Regions from separate parts of the Citrobacter sp. ANG330 genome, predicted to be linked through region 1. Evidence: predicted binding sites of a transcription regulator. Region 1 holds the regulator's gene; the other holds the start of a gene.
What was found. The regulator LexA, encoded in region 1, represses DNA repair genes until DNA is damaged. The targets are predictions, from matches to a motif close to TNCTGTATGTACATACAGNA.
Positions count from the first base shown of each region.

Region 1 (8,337 bases):
TTTCCTGCGATTTGTTACGTTTCTGTTGCGCAACAGATCACTTAATTATGTTTCCATCTCCCGTAAGCACTTTTCTGCGATACAATGCCTTTCAGTTATGAAACGGAGAGTCAGGCATGTCACACCCCGCGTTAACGCAACTGCGTGCGCTGCGCTATTTTGAAGAGATCCCCGCTCTGGACCCAGAACAGCTCGACTGGCTGCTACTGGAAGATTCCATGACAAAACGTTTTGAGCAGCAGGGAAAACGGGTCACTGTGACACTGATCAGGGAAGGTTTTGTCGGTCAAAACGACGTGGTGGAAGAGCTAACGCGACTGCCAAAAGAATCCCGCTACTGGCTGCGCGAAATCTTGCTCTGTGCCGATAGTGAACCCTGGTTAGCCGGACGAACCGTGGTGCCTGAATCCACGCTGTCTGGCCCCGAACTTGCCTTACAAAATTTGGGCAAGACCCCGCTGGGGCGTTATCTGTTTACATCATCGACGTTGACCCGAGATTTTATTGAGATTGGTTGTGATGCGGGACTGTGGGGACGCCGTTCCCGACTACGTTTGAGCGGTAAGCCGCTGATGCTGACCGAACTGTTTTTACCTGCATCGCCGTTGTACTAAGAGGAAAATAAAATGGAGTGGAGTCTGACGCAGAATAAGCTACTGGCGTTTCACCGCTTGATGCGTACGGATAAGCCCATCGGCGCCTTGTTGTTGCTCTGGCCAACGCTGTGGGCGTTATGGGTGGCAACCCCTGGCGTCCCCCAACTGTGGATTCTGGCGGTGTTTGTCGCTGGAGTCTGGCTGATGCGTGCCGCTGGGTGCGTGGTCAATGACTATGCCGATCGCAAATTCGACGGGCATGTTAAACGCACGGCGAACCGCCCGTTGCCCAGCGGCGCGGTGACGGAAAAAGAGGCCCGGACACTGTTTGTGGTGCTGGTACTGCTCGCTTTTCTGCTGGTATTAACGCTCAACACCATGACCATATTGCTGTCGGTTGCAGCACTGGCTCTGGCGTGGGTCTATCCGTTTATGAAGCGTTACACCCACCTGCCGCAGGTGGTGCTGGGGGCGGCGTTTGGCTGGTCAATCCCGATGGCCTTTGCGGCGGTGAGTGAGTCGGTGCCGTTGAGCTGCTGGCTGATGTTCCTGGCAAACATTCTGTGGGCGGTGGCCTACGATACCCAATACGCGATGGTTGACCGCGATGACGATCTGAAAATCGGCATTAAATCGACCGCCATTCTGTTTGGCGAACATGACAAGCTGATCATCGGTATTTTACAGGTGGGCGTGATGGCGCTGATGGCGCTGATCGGCTGGCTGAATGGTCTGGGGCTGGGTTATTACTGGTCTGTGCTGGTCGCTGGCGCGCTGTTTGTTTATCAACAGAAACTGATTGCCAACCGCGAGCGCGAAGCCTGCTTTAAAGCGTTTATGAATAATAACTACGTCGGGCTGGTGTTGTTTATCGGTCTGGCGATGAGTTACTGGCATTTATAAAGCATCTTGCCCGATGGCGCTGCGCTTACCAAACTGTAGGCCGGATCAGGCGGAACGCCGCCATCCGGCAATCTGACATAAAAAAGCCGGTCATCTTGACCGGCTTTTCTCTGCATTACTCGCTCTGCGTTGCGCTCTCGATGGTGAGGCGTACATCCGACGTGATCAGTTCCGCCAGCATCTGATACACCTTCATCGTTTCGCCCGGCTCCGCATTGCCGGTATCGCTGATGTAACCCTCGTCACGCAGGGTCAGCACCAGTGAGCTGAACACCGCCTTGTCGAAGAATTCCGGTGCGTTAATGCCGTGCAACACGGACAGACGCTGCGCCACGGTGCGGCTCTCTTTCTCCAGCGTCCCGCGGTTAATCGACGGGTTGGCGCTCAGCAGCCAGAAGGTGATGGCATAACGCTGCAGTGTTTCGCGCGCCCCTGCGGCCAGCAGTTGCAGCGTACGGGAATGAGCCGGGTTGATATGCAGTTCTGCATCCTGAACCGTTATCAGCCCCTGACGCTGCATCTCTGCTGCCAGGGCATCAATCACGCCAGCCAGTTCATCGCGCTCCCAGCGCAGGAATAGCTCGGCTTTCAGCATCGGATACAGCACGTCAACGTGTTCCAGTAACGCTTCGCGGGAAATATGACGATGCTGGGTGACGATCGCCGCCATCAGTGACGGCAGCACCAGCATATGCGCGATGTTATTGCGATAGTAGGTCATCAGAACCGCCTGCTCGCGCGGCAGAATGATGATATCGCCAATGGTATCCTTCTCGACTTCAAACTTGTTCATTTGTAGCGCATGATCGATAAGATCGCTGGCGCTGACAGATGGGACCGTGGAGTCGGTGGAATACGGCACATTGCGCATCAGATCCAAATAGCAGTTGAGTTGTTCCGTCAACTGCTCGCGGGTCAGCGAACGCTGGCGAGAGGCTAACAGCGCGGTGCAACACAGGTTCATGGCGTTCGCCGCACCCGCGTTGTTAATACGCACCATCAGCTCTGCTGCAATCCCGTTTACCGTTGGCGTCAGCCAGGCCGGACGTATTGCTTCGATAGGATCGATTGACTCGCGCCACTCCGGCACGTGGTGATTCAGGTACGTCATCAGCGGCATCGGCTCGCCAAAGTTAACGTAGCCCTGGCCGAGATTACGCAGCTTGCTCAGGCCACGCAGCATCTGCGGCAGGCTTTCTTTCTCTTTAGTCGCGCCGCGCAGCTCTTTGGCATAGGTTCCCACTTCCATCACGTGTTCGTAACCGATGTAAATCGGCACCAGGGTGATCGGACGGGTGCCGCCGCGCAACATCGCCTGAATGGTCATCGACAGCGTGCCGGTTTTCGGATCCAGCAGACGACCGGTACGGGAACGCCCGCCTTCGACAAAGTATTCAACCGAGTAGCCACGACTGAACAGTTCGCCCAGATACTCACGGAAAACCGTGGAATAGAGCTTATTGCCCTTAAAGGTACGACGAATAAAGAAGGCGCCCAGGCGGCGGAAGATCGGACCTGCCGGCCAGAAGTTCAGGTTGATACCTGCAGCGATGTGCGGCGGCACCAGCCCCTGGTGGTATAACACGTACGAAAGCAGCAGATAGTCCATATGGCTGCGGTGGCAGGGCACATAGACAATTTCGTGCCCGTCGTGCGCCAGTTGCCGGACGCGCTCCGCGTTGTGAACGTTAATCCCCTGATACAGCCGGTTCCAGGTGAAGCCCAGAATACGGTCGGTCAGGCGAATCATCTCGTAAGAGAAGTTGGCGGCGATCTCTTCCATCAGCGCAATCGCGTTTTGCTGCGCCTTTTCATGGGAGATTTTTTTGCTGCGCGCTTCATCTTCTACCGCACGGGCAATTGCTTTGGACGCCAGCAGCTTGTTGAAGAGATCCTGACGCGCAGGCAGGCGCGGCCCCACAGCGGCCAGGCGCTGACGGGCGAAGTGCATACGCGCCACGCGCGCCAGTTTCTGCGCGATGGTTTTATCCGTGCCGTGCTCATCGGCCATTCGGCGCAGAGAGACGGAAGGCGAGAAGCGGACAAAGCTGTCGCGGCCAAGCCAGGAGACGGCAAAGAACTTCTGTATGCCGTTAAGCATGCGCAGCGGCGGGTTCACTTCACCTTTTTCACGGCCCGGAGAGCGTCCAAACATCACCGATACCGGCACCATTTGCACATCCAGATCCGGGTTGCTGCGGTGCAGGTCGAGATAGTTATGGAACAGCTTGATGGACTCTTCTTTCGGCGTGTAATAAGTGAAGACACGCGGACCGCCGTGAATGAACACATAGCGCGGCAACTGTGTGCCATCGATCTCCAGCGGCTCTAACGGGTCGGGGAGATCGTGCGCCAGACATTGCGCTCGCAGGGTCAGCAAGTCCGCTTTGGAGTTGTACGGTAAAACGTACATAATTGGACGAGAGGTATCGAGTCCCAATTCCGGGGCAGGATCTGCCGGAATAGACTTACTTTTTACCAGTACGCTTAATGGTAAATTCAGGATTTTGTAGTAAATTCGTGGCCAGCCGGACATAAACGATGTAAAGCCTCTGGTTAATAATGCAATTGCGATGCAAGGATATCAGAAAGTCATGTGAATTTCTGGTGTATCCCGTCATACTTCGCGCCGCGTTGCCGTTACTCGAATCACATGAGTTAACAAGACAATGTCATTGACGCCAATAATGTAAAAAGGTTCTTTTAATGGCTAATAATACCACTGGATTCACCCGAATTATCAAAGCGGCAGGCTATTCCTGGAAAGGTTTTCGCGCCGCGTGGATTAACGAGGCGGCGTTCCGTCAGGAAAGCATAGCGGTGTTGTTGGCCGTGGCGGTCGCCTGCTGGCTGGATGTGGATGCCATTACGCGCGTACTGCTGATAGGCTCCGTCATGCTGGTCATGATTGTTGAAATTCTCAACAGCGCCATTGAGGCCGTGGTGGACCGTATCGGCTCTGATTATCACGAGCTCTCTGGTCGCGCTAAAGATATGGGATCGGCTGCGGTGCTGCTCTCAATCATTGTGGCGTTGATCACCTGGGGTCTCCTGCTGTGGTCACATTTTCGCTAAGGTTTTTCGACCCTGATTCCATAACCGGTTAAATCTGCTGTTGAATGTGCAGTTTGTGGTTCCAAAATCACCTTTAGCTGTATATACTCACAGCATAACTGTATATACACCCAGGGGGCGGAATGAAAGCGTTAACGGCCAGGCAACAAGAGGTGTTTGATCTCATTCGGGATCACATCAGCCAGACAGGTATGCCACCGACGCGTGCGGAGATCGCGCAGCGTTTGGGGTTCCGTTCCCCAAACGCGGCTGAAGAACACCTGAAAGCGCTGGCGCGTAAAGGTGCGATTGAAATCGTCTCTGGCGCTTCACGCGGCATTCGACTGTTGCAGGAAGAAGAAGAGGGCTTACCGCTCATCGGTCGCGTAGCGGCGGGTGAACCGCTGCTGGCACAGCAGCACATCGAAGGCCATTATCAGGTTGATCCGTCGCTGTTTAAGCCGAATGCCGATTTCCTGCTGCGCGTCAGCGGAATGTCGATGAAAGACATCGGCATTATGGATGGCGATTTGCTGGCGGTACACAAAACCCAGGACGTGCGTAACGGCCAGGTGGTGGTGGCGCGTATCGATGACGAAGTGACGGTCAAGCGCCTGAAAAAACAGGGCAATAAAGTAGAACTGCTGCCCGAAAACAGCGAATTTAAACCGATCCTGGTTGACCTTCGCGAACAGAATTTTACCATCGAAGGATTGGCCGTTGGCGTCATCCGTAATGGTGAATGGCTGTAGTATTTCTGTAGGCCGGATAAGGCGTTTACGCCGTTATCCGGCACTCTCACCACTCTCGTTATGACCTCTTCTCAGGCTCGTCTCCATGCCGTTTTTTGCTTCTGCTGACAAAGCACTCTGGCGCCTCGCCTTACCCATGATTTTCTCCAATATTACGGTTCCGTTGCTGGGACTGGTGGATACGGCGGTCATTGGACATCTGGACAGCCCCGTCTATCTCGGCGGTGTGGCAGTAGGCGCAACCGCAACCAGTTTTCTGTTCATGCTGTTGCTCTTTTTACGCATGAGCACTACCGGACTGACGGCGCAGGCGTTCGGTGCGAAGGATCCTCAGGCGCTGGCGCGTGCGCTGGTACAACCGCTGATTCTGGCGCTGGGCGCGGGAGCCTTGATTGCACTGTTTCGCACGCCGATTATTGACCTGGCGCTGCACATTGTCGGCGGTAGTGAAGCGGTGCTGGAGCAGGCCCGGCGGTTTCTGGCGATTCGCTGGCTGAGCGCTCCAGCCTCGCTGGCGAATCTGGTCCTGCTCGGCTGGTTACTGGGCGTACAGTATGCGCGTGCGCCGGTGATCCTGCTGGTTGTTGGCAATATCCTGAACATTGTGCTCGATCTCTGGCTGGTGATGGGGCTGCACATGAACGTGCAAGGGGCCGCACTGGCAACGGTGATCGCAGAATATGCGACGTTGCTGATCGGTCTGTTGATGGTACGTAAGGTGCTGCGTCTGCGCGGTGTTTCATTTTCCATGCTCAAACAGGCCTGGCGCGGGAATATTCGCCGGCTTCTGGCGCTCAATCGCGACATCATGCTGCGTTCGTTGCTTCTGCAACTCTGCTTTGGCGCTATCACTGTACTTGGCGCAAGGCTTGGCAGCGATATCATCGCCGTCAACGCCGTGCTCATGACGTTGCTGACGTTTACGGCTTATGCATTGGATGGCTTTGCCTACGCCGTGGAAGCGCATTCCGGCCAGGCTTATGGCGCTCGCGACGGCAGTCAGTTACTGGAAGTCTGGCGGGCGGCGTGCCGCCAGTCCGGCATTGTGGCGCTCCTGTTTTCACTGGTCTATCTGCTGGCGGGCGAACAGATTGTCGCGTTGCTCACCTCACTGCCGCAAATCCAGCAACTGGCCGATCGCTATCTGCTCTGGCAGGTGATTTTGCCTCTGGTCGGCGTCTGGTGCTATCTGCTGGATGGCATGTTTATCGGTGCCACGCGGGCGGCTGAAATGCGCAACAGCATGGCGGTAGCTGCTGCCGGATTTGCGCTGACGCTATTGGCGTTACCCGCGCTGGGGAATCATGGTTTGTGGCTGGCGCTGGCGGTATTTCTGGCGCTGCGTGGCCTCTCTTTAGCCTTCATCTGGCGGCGCCACTGGCGAAACGGCACCTGGTTTTCGGCAGCGTAACGGTTAAAAATTCTGAATAGTGAATCGAACCCAGAATCCCTGACTACACTTAATATCACGTCCAGCAGAAAACGTAACGACGTTGGATGATACAGACTCGCTATTCACAACCTAATGAAGAGGACTTTATGATGAATAAAGACGAAGCCGGTGGTAACTGGAAGCAACTCAAAGGTAAAGTGAAAGAGCAATGGGGCAAACTGACCGACGATGATATGACGGTCATTGAAGGTAAACGTGACCAACTGGTAGGTAAAATCCAGGAACGTTACGGCTACGCAAAAGATCAGGCGGAAAAAGAGGTCGGTGACTGGGAAACCCGTAACGACTACCGCTGGTAAATCGACTCCTGCCCGAAAAGTACAAGGATGTACTCCCCACTGTTTGCTTTAATGCTTTGAGCGGCAGCGTTTGCCGCTCAGATTGTTAGCGCGGTTTCTTTTTCACCTGAATGGTATGATCGTGCTGACACTCGTCAGGGTGACGACAAGCCTCAACTTCCACGCACGCTGAACATAATCCATGTGCTTCAATCACATTGTGGCGCAGGGCAAATCCCATCTTCGCCGCCAGCGTATGCATAATGTCTTCCACGCCTTCCGCACACTCTTCCTTCACTGCACCGCAGCGGTCGCAGATAAACATCGCAGAAGTATGGGTTGGCTGATCGAACAGATAGCACAAAACATAGCTGTTGGTGGATTCGACCTTATGTACAAACCCTTGTTCAAGCAGGAAATCCAGTGCGCGATAGACCGTTGGCGGCTTGGCCTGCGGTTCTGATTCACGCAGTAAATCCAGCAGATCGTAAGCGCTAATCGCCCCTTCTTGCAGGCTCATCAGACGCAACACTTCGAGGCGCTGTGGGGTCAGGCGCACATTGCGTTGCGCGCACAGTTTTTCAGCTTGCGCCAGCAACTCTTGCGTTGTGGTCTTTTCCATCAGGCACCTCGGATTGTGTGGGATAAGAAAACCCTCACTTTATCATGTTATGGGAGAAACGCCGAGTTCCTCCCCGGCACGATAAATCGCCTGCTAATCTTTCCCTGTTTCGCATTCTCTTCTATACATATTGATGGCTGTCACATAACAAAAGCGTTCCAGCAAGTTCTGCATGGAGCGAATAGCGTCATCTTTATCCATTTTATCACAGCAATAGTCCTACTCAGCCGCGCTGATACTGGCTGAGGCATTATTTCACCTGCAAATAAAATAGGCTTACTGTGAATAAAAATTTTAATTTTTCGGTGGTGGCAATTGCGGTCTCGTTCCTGGTTTCACACCAGGCGAACGCGGCGAATACCTGGGCGGAAGCGCGTAACGATGCGATGGGCGGAACGGGCGTGGCGTCGGCAAATTATGGCAGCGGGGTCCTCATTAACCCGGCGTTGCTGGCGAAAGCGAAGCCTGAAGACAGTGTTACCGTGATTCTTCCGGCGGTCGGTGCACAAATCACCGACAAAGATAATCTTCAGGATGAAATTGATGAGATCAGCGACAAAATCGATTACTACGATGATGTGGTTGATAATCTGACGCCGCAGGACGTTTTGCTCAATCCTCGCGGCGTGTTGAATCAGTTTCAGGGCGCGGCACGCGATCTTGCTGATGAACTCGAATA
Region 1 is NZ_JASJUI010000009.1:55,050-63,386, forward strand. It holds gene ubiC (chorismate lyase) at 117-614, shown strand; gene ubiA (4-hydroxybenzoate octaprenyltransferase) at 627-1,499, shown strand; gene plsB (glycerol-3-phosphate 1-O-acyltransferase PlsB) at 1,615-4,035, opposite strand; gene QNN88_RS18050 (diacylglycerol kinase) at 4,206-4,574, shown strand; gene lexA (transcriptional repressor LexA) at 4,697-5,305, shown strand; gene dinF (MATE family efflux transporter DinF) at 5,391-6,716, shown strand; gene QNN88_RS18065 (CsbD family protein) at 6,848-7,057, shown strand; gene zur (zinc uptake transcriptional repressor Zur) at 7,143-7,658, opposite strand; gene QNN88_RS18075 (conjugal transfer protein TraF) at 7,940-8,337, shown strand, end outside.

Region 2 (8,337 bases), on a different contig from region 1:
GGATTTCGACGCGCTATTGTCGCTGGTTGAAGAGTGTGATTTATACGGCGTGAACGTGGCGCACAGCGGCAGCGTCGTCGGACTGATGCTCGACAGGCAGCGACACGATGTGGAGTACGTTAAGTGGCTACTGACGAGAAACCAACTGACCGAACACTGGCCGGAACAGCACTTATTGCGGATGGTCAGCGGTGGCGTACAACCTCAGTGAGGATCGCATAACGGATCCTCACTGCGGGCAAAACGTTACTCTGCTTTCGCGTCGCCGTTTTTCATTTCGCCCATCGCTTTCAGCTTTTTGGAGATGTCGCGACGTTCTTTGGAGATCTCCGCATTTTTGATGATGTAGTCATCCACGCGATCTTCATAGTCGCTTTTCATGCTGGCGATGATGCCCTGAATAGCTTCAACGCTCATGCCCGGCTTAATATAATCGCTCAGGTTGTCCAGCAGCAGAACACGTTTCTGGTTATCACGGATCTTTTTCTCAACGTCCTGGATTTCACGCTGCAGTTTGTTTTTACGACGGAACAGACGGACAAATTCCAGCACGTCCTGGAAAGATGGCTTGGTAGTTTCCATTTTTACACCCCTAATAATGTGAGAGTCGGATTCGTTTAAACGATAGGGCTAACATTACTTTTCGTAGCCACAAATGACAATGGCTTCATTCTTATCGCCATCATACCCTTATTCCTTGCTGAATCGAAGCAACCCCGTCGTATTCTCCTTATCCGCTTTTTATTTGCGCAGTGCGCGGCAGATAAGATGCGACAGCAGCTCCAGTTGACGGGCGGTTTCCAGGCTTAGCCAGACATAGCCATGAATCGGCGTTTCAGCCACATTGTGCTCATCGTGCTGACGGATCAGCGTGCGCAGCTCGTTAACGGTCTCGTTCAGTTTTTCGCTGTTCGCGAGAATCGGCTGCGGATTACCTTCAAACAGCGCATGGGCAATCGTCAGGAGCGCCTGCTGGGTTATTTGCTGTGTTTCCCGCAGCGTATGGGCGTTGAGCATGACGAAATGGCTTTCACGGGTCGCCCACAGCGCATTGATCTGCAATTCGAGCATGCAGACCAGATTGCGATTGATGGTCTGAATGGCTTCGAAAATGGATTTTTGGATACGTGTCTCTTTGCTCGCCGGCGTAATAAGGCCACGCATTTTCACCACGTCGCTCAGCAACTGTTGCAGATGTTTTTCCAGACGCGGGCGTTCGAGTAAATTGGGCGATAGCGCAGCCTGATACACCCGGTTATAGGCCGTCACGCAGTGTGCCAGTTGGATGCGCCAGTGAATGAAGGCGCGCTGCGGCCAGATGCCGGTGAACAGCATCGCGAGGAGCGAACCCAGAATGACATCGCCACCGCGCCAGAGTGCGGTCTCCATATCGCCAGCGGGCGCGCCCACCACAACGGCCAGCGTGATGCCAATCAAGAGCGCCTGATACGGTTTTTTCCCTAACGCGAGCCATCCGCACAGAAACATGGCCACCGCACACCAGAGCAGCATCAGCGGCAATGAGAATAGCTCAAGACGCAGCGCCACCAGACCCAGAACAGACCCGAGGATCGTACCGCCAATCCGCTCATACGCACGGGGAACCACGTTCCCCCAGAACGAAATGGGCCCCATGATCACCACCAGAGTAATCAAGGGCCATGTCCCTTCCGGAATGTCAAACAGGCGAACAAGTAAAAAGGTCAGGATGAACGCCAGCGCGATGCGAATACCATGCACAACGCGGTAATGGCGATACAGGCGGATCTCAAATGGACTCAGTGACTTGTCGGCACGCACTTATGCACTCCGTCAGGCAAAGACAAAAGCAGATTGTACCTGTTTTTCCGCACAGAAGATCACTGTGGCGGACAGGCCATCTCGCTAAGCGTAGTCGCTCATCGCCGGTCCGCCTGGTTTTATGCTTACTTCATGGCAGGTTGCACTGCAATATACATCTCGATATCCCAGTAACCGTCCTCGCAACCGTTATTCAGATAGACTTCAAAGCAGGGTTTGCACGCCATTTCATATGACTTGTCCTGCATCAGGCTATTGAAAAACAGATTCCACGGCGTCGCAAAATCATTATTGTCGACGCGCGCAACCGCCGTCGCATATTGACCGCCTTCGATTTCGCTGAGCGTCACGCCTTCGCTGTTTTCCGGTATGACAAAATCAGCGGGCACAGAAACGACCGTACTACAGCGCAATTTTTCGGCGGGCACTTCATCCGGATTGTCGAAGTAAACGGCGATCCACTCCTGCGCCACAACCTGTTTGCCATCCACCCACATCATCAGCTGATCGAAGCCTTGTTTCACCGTTTGCTCCCACGGGCCCACCAGGTGGAAACCTGCAACGGTGCGCTTCTCTGCGTTTCTGATCTCGTAGTTCATGTTGCCTCCATTGTTACACTGTATTTATATACAGTGTAACTACGCCCAAATAAAAGCCACAAGAAATTTGTGATTATTATGTGAGCAGAGCCGAATTCCTGCCAGTCTCCTGCCAGAAATCGTCAGGCTTTATGATGAAAATAATCACTCAGACGGGAGAAAACGCCGCCCTTACCCACCGCCTCCAGCGTCACCAGAGGCCAGTGGGCGACCAGTTTGTCGCGGTCGTAGAGTTCAATTTCCCCGACCCGTTGATGCGCGGCAAGTGGGGCTTCCAGTTCCTTCTTATCCAGAATGTACTTCGCTTTGATGTTCGGCAGTTCCGCCTTCGGCAGGGCCATCCAGAAATCGTGTTCCGTACCCAACGCGATGTTCTCTTTATCGCCGTACCAGATGCGCTCCATCCCAACCTGTTTTCCGCTGCGCAGGATTTGCACCGTGTCGAAATGTTGTTGTCCCCAGCGCAGCAGTTTGCGTGCCTGATCCTCGCGCCCTTTTGGGCTATTCGCCCCCATCACCACGGCAATCAGCCGGCGCTGACCGTCCACCGCAGAAGCAATCAAATTGAACCCCGCGCCTGAGGTGTGCCCGGTTTTCAGCCCATCCACGTTCAGGGTTTTGTCCCACAGCAGTCCGTTACGGTTTTGCTGGGTAATGCCGTTCCAGGTGAGGCTTTTCTCACTGTACATGTGATAAAACGCCGGCTCACCGTGAATGATCGCCCGCGACAATACCGCCAGATCGTAAGCTGAACTGTGCTGGCCGGGTGCATCCAGACCGTGAACCGTTTCAAAATGGGTATCCTGCAGATTGAGCTTCTTCACGTAATTATTCATCATCGCGACAAACTGCGGCTGCCCACCGGCGATGTAATCCGCCAGCGCTACGCAGGCGTCGTTACCGGAATCAACAATCAGCCCACGGCTTAAATCGCGCACGGAAACCCGATCGCCTTCCTTCAGGAACATCAGCGAAGAGCCAACAAAAACCGGATTATCCTTTGCCCACGCGTCGCGCCCCACCGTCACGATGTCATCGGGTGTGATGCGATGGCTGTCAATGGCGCGATCGACCACGTAACCGGTCATCAGCTTGGTCAGGCTGGCAGGATTGCGCTGCTGATGCTCATTACCCGCCGTGAGAATTTGCCCCGTAGTGTAATCCATTAGCACCCAGGAGCTGGCTTCGATGACCGGTGGTGGTGGCGCAAAGTCAGCCGTACCGGCAGCAAGGGCAGAAGAGAGATGCATCGCGAGTAAAGAAGCGGCAATAAACAGACGGGGTTTCAACAGCATGTCCTCAGGTATACAAAAGAGCCGTCCTTTTTACGGAATTCTTGATAAACGAACAGGGATTAATTGCAAGGAAATGTGACTTACAGCACGTTATCTCCTGTCTGATTGATCCACCGCAACTTATCCTCACTCACTTTCTTTGTTTCTTCTCTGCGGGTCTGGCTGATTACCTCGCCGAACTTTGCTACTCTGTGCTGTCGAGGCAGCGCGTAACCAGAAGTCACGGAACCCACTTATTTATGAATGACGGCAAGCAGCAACCCACCTTTCTCTTTCACGATTACGAAACCTTTGGCACGCATCCGGCGCTCGACAGGCCTGCGCAATTTGCCGCCCTGCGGACCGACAGCGAGTTCAACGTCATCGGCGAGCCTGAGGTCTTTTACTGCAAACCGGCGGACGACTATTTGCCCCAGCCAGGCGCGGTGATGGTCACCGGGATAACCCCCCAGGAAGCGCGTGAGAAAGGCGAGAATGAAGCTGCGTTTGCTGCGCGGATCCACGCGCTGTTTACCGTGCCCAACACCTGCATCATCGGTTACAACAACGTACGTTTCGACGACGAAGTCACTCGTAACGTACTGTATCGCAACTTCTACGATCCTTATGCCTGGAGCTGGCAGCATGATAATTCGCGCTGGGATCTGCTCGATGTGATGCGTGCCTGCTACGCCCTTCGCCCGGAAGGCATCAACTGGCCGGAAAATGACGAGGGTCTTCCCAGTTTTCGCCTGGAGCATCTGACGAAAGCGAACGGTATCGAACACAGCAATGCGCACGATGCGATGGCGGATGTGTACGCCACCATTGCGATGGCACAACGGGTGAAGGCACAGCAGCCGCGTCTGTTTGAGTATCTCTATACACACCGTAGCAAACACAAGCTGGCCGCGTTGATTGATGTGCCGCAAATGAAGCCGCTGGTGCATGTCTCCGGCATGTTTGGCGCATGGCGCGGCAACACCAGTTGGGTTGCGCCGCTGGCGTGGCATCCGGATAACCGTAACGCGGTGATTATGGTGGATTTAGCCGGGGATATTTCGCCGCTGCTGGAACTGGACAGCGACACCCTGCGTGAACGTCTGTACACCGCCAAAGCCGATCTGGGCGATAACGCCGCCGTGCCGCTGAAGCTGGTACATATCAACAAATGCCCGGTGCTGGCACAGGCGAACACGCTGCGCCCGCAAGATGCCGATCGTCTGGGGATTAATCGCCAGCACTGTCTCGATAATCTGAAAGTTCTGCGTGAAAATCCGCAGGTGCGTGACAAAGTGGTCGCCATCTTTGCCGAAGCCGAACCATTCACGCCGTCCGACAACGTTGATGCCCAACTTTATAACGGCTTCTTTAGCGATGCTGACCGTGCGGCAATGAAGATAGTGCTGGAAACCGATCCGCAAAACCTGCCGGCGCTGGATATTACCTTTGTCGATCCACGTATTGAGAAACTGCTGTTCAACTACCGGGCGCGTAATTACCCCGGCACGCTGGATGAAGCAGAGCAACAGCGCTGGCTGGAACATCGCCGCCAGGTCTTTACGCCGGAATATTTACAGCGCTACGCCGACGAGTTGCAGATGTTGTATCAGGAATATGCGGATGATAAAGAGAAGCAGACGCTGCTGAAGGCGCTGTGGCAGTACGCGGAAGAGATCGTCTGAGATTCGCCCTCCGCGCCACGGCGGAGGGCCTGTTATCACGCTTTCTGAACGGTGATGCTCCAGGCGGCATCGCCAACCTGCTGATAATCCGTAATCGCATGCCCTTCTTCCGCCGCCCACTGAGGGATCGCTTCGGTCGCCTGGGTGCAGTCAAACTCAATCACCAGTTCGTCACCGCTCGCCATTTCAGCCAGCGCGGCTTTTGCTTCAATCAGTGGAAACGGGCAAACCTGCGTGACCACGTCCAGTTTTTTAATCGCCATCATTAATCCTTACGCTTAATTTGCCGCAGCGGTTGCCAGACGGGCTTTACGCTGCGGTCGAACAAACACAATCCACGACGCGGTCCAGACGCCGAGGATCATAAATACCAGGCCAATCCAGCCCTGCCAGGTCATCATCGCCGTCATCACCAGCCCATTACCGATAGAGCAGCCACCGGCAATACTGGCGCCGAACCCCATCAGTAAGCCACCGAAGCCGCTGCGCAACGTGGTTGCTGCATCGGCGGCCCGCACGCGGAATTCACGACTGGCTTTTGCCGCGATGAACGAGCCGAGGAAAATACCCAGCACCAGGAACACGCCCCAGTTGAGGAATTTGCTGTCTCCCGCCACCAGGAACTGCAAAATGTTAGCTGTCGGCGAGGTGATCCCGAGCCCAAACATCCGCCCGGTGGCTTCGCTCAGCGGCCAGGCCAGCAGCGCGATAAGGCCAATCAGTACCGCCGTCACGAACGGATGCCAGCGTTTTTCAAACAGAATATGTGCAAGCCCGGTACGACGCGGCGGTAAAGAGGCGACTTTCAGCTTTGGCTTTTTCAGCTCTTTACTGACGACCCAGAGCGTCACCACCAGCAGGACGGCAATCAGCGGCCAGACGGAGAGGTTCAGCGTGTCAGCAATGGAGTTGTGCTCCGTGCTGTACGTTTTTAGCGTCTGGTTCAAACCGCTGGCATGAGGCGAACGCATCACCGCACTCATCACCATGTAGGTTGCCAGCGCGATCCAACTACCAATTAAGCCCTCACCCGCACGATACCAGGTTCCGGTGGCACAACCACCCGCATAGACGATCCCAATCCCGAAGATATAGCCACCGACAACGGTACCGAGCCACGGGAATGCCCCGGCGTCATAACGGATCACCCCGGCCTGGATCAGCGCAAAAGCCCCGATGCTCTGCACGCAAATCGCGATCAGCAACGCATAGAACATGCGGTTGTTTTTGGCGATATACATGTCACGGAAACCGCCGGTCAGACAGAATCGACCACGCTGCATCACAAAGCCCAGCAGTGCGCCGCAGATCACGCCGCTTAAAATCATTGAAAACATAAATTAGTTAGCCTGAAGAATATCCATCAGGAAATTATTCCTGACCACGCGGCGGGGAACCAATAACCAAATTCTCTAATTTAGAACGAATAGTTATGAATAATGACAGGAAATAAACCAACAACATAAAAAAAGCCGGAGGGTAAACTCCGGCTTCCTGCCCGGTAACGCTTCGCTTACCGGGTCTACAAATTTTACGAATTACTGTGCGATATCTTCGTACTGCGGCACCGGGTTGCGGAAGCTTTTGGTCACGCAAGCCAGATACACCAGCCCGATACCGGCCCAGATCAGGCCCAGAACCATAGAGCTTTCTTCCAGGTTAATCCACAGCGCGCCCACGGTCAGCGCGCCACAAACCGGCAGCACCAGATAGTTGAAGTGGTCTTTCAGCGTCTTGTTGCGTTTTTCACGGATCCAAAACTGTGAAATCACAGACAGGTTCACGAAAGTAAACGCCACCAGCGCACCGAAGTTAATCAGCGCCGTCGCCGTCACCAGGTCGAATTCAATCGCCATCAGGGCAATTGCCCCCACCAGCAGTACGTTCCATGCCGGGGTACGCCACTTCGGATGAATGTAACCGAAGAAGCGAGTCGGGAATACGCCGTCACGACCCATCACATACATCAGACGAGAGACACCGGCGTGTGCGGCCATACCAGACGCCAGGACGGTGACGCTGGAGAAAATCAGCACGCCCCACTGGAAGGTTTTACCCGCCACGTACAGCATGATTTCCGGCTGAGACGCATCCGGATCCTTAAAGCGAGAGATATCCGGGAAATACAGTTGCAGAAAGTAAGAGGCGCCGATAAACACCAGACCGCCAATCAGCGCAGTCAGGAAGATAGCCTTCGGGATCACGCGCTCTGCATCTTTGGTCTCTTCTGACAGCGAAGAGATACCGTCAAAGCCCAGGAACGAGAAGCACAGAATCGTTGCGCCAGTGATCATTGGCACCACGTGTGCGTCTTCCGACCAGAACGGACGCGTACTGGTCAGCGTACCCGCACCTTCACCATTCGTAACACCGTGAATGATGAGGCCAACAATGACCGCCACAATACCCATTTGCAGGATCACAATCAGCGTATTGAAGTTTGCCACGGTTTTGATGCTGCGCAGGTTAGAGATGGTCATAAAGGCCACCAGCGCGACAACAAAGATCCACGACGGTACAGACGGCACCAGCGCTTCAAAGTAAATTTTAGCCAGCAGAATGTTGATCATCGGCATGAACAGGTAGTCCAGCAGGGATGACCAACCCACCATAAAGCCGACTGTCGGGCTGATGGATTTCTGAGCATAGGTATACGCCGAGCCAGCAGACGGAAAACGGCGAACCAGTTTACCGTAGCTCAACGCAGTAAAGAGAATAGCGACCAGCGCAAAGGCATATGCCGTTGCAACGTGACCGTCAGTGAGGCCTGAAACGATACCAAACGTATCGAACAGCGTCATCGGCTGCATATAGGCAAGGCCCATCATGACAACCGGAATCAGCGTAAGCGTTTTACGCAATTCCACGCGAGAAGTTTTTGGAGTAGCGTTATGCGACATGGTCATTCCCCTTTACGGCGAATGCCGTCGCGTAAGCAAAAAATTGCCCCATCTTCTGGATTCCTCAGCGACAACAACT
Region 2 is NZ_JASJUI010000001.1:565,761-574,097, forward strand. It holds gene QNN88_RS02935 (L-threonine kinase) at 1-211, shown strand, start outside; gene QNN88_RS02940 (DUF496 family protein) at 247-582, opposite strand; gene QNN88_RS02945 (FUSC family protein) at 742-1,800, opposite strand; gene sbmC (DNA gyrase inhibitor SbmC) at 1,926-2,399, opposite strand; gene dacD (serine-type D-Ala-D-Ala carboxypeptidase DacD) at 2,522-3,694, opposite strand; gene sbcB (exodeoxyribonuclease I) at 3,934-5,358, shown strand; gene tsuB (thiosulfate utilization sulfurtransferase TsuB/YeeD) at 5,394-5,621, opposite strand; gene tsuA (thiosulfate utilization transporter TsuA/YeeE) at 5,637-6,695, opposite strand; gene QNN88_RS02975 (APC family permease) at 6,897-8,258, opposite strand; gene yoeI (membrane protein YoeI) at 8,248-8,310, opposite strand.
Region 2: a site for LexA is predicted at 2,416-2,435, ahead of sbmC (DNA gyrase inhibitor SbmC). Genes of this name have one in related genera too.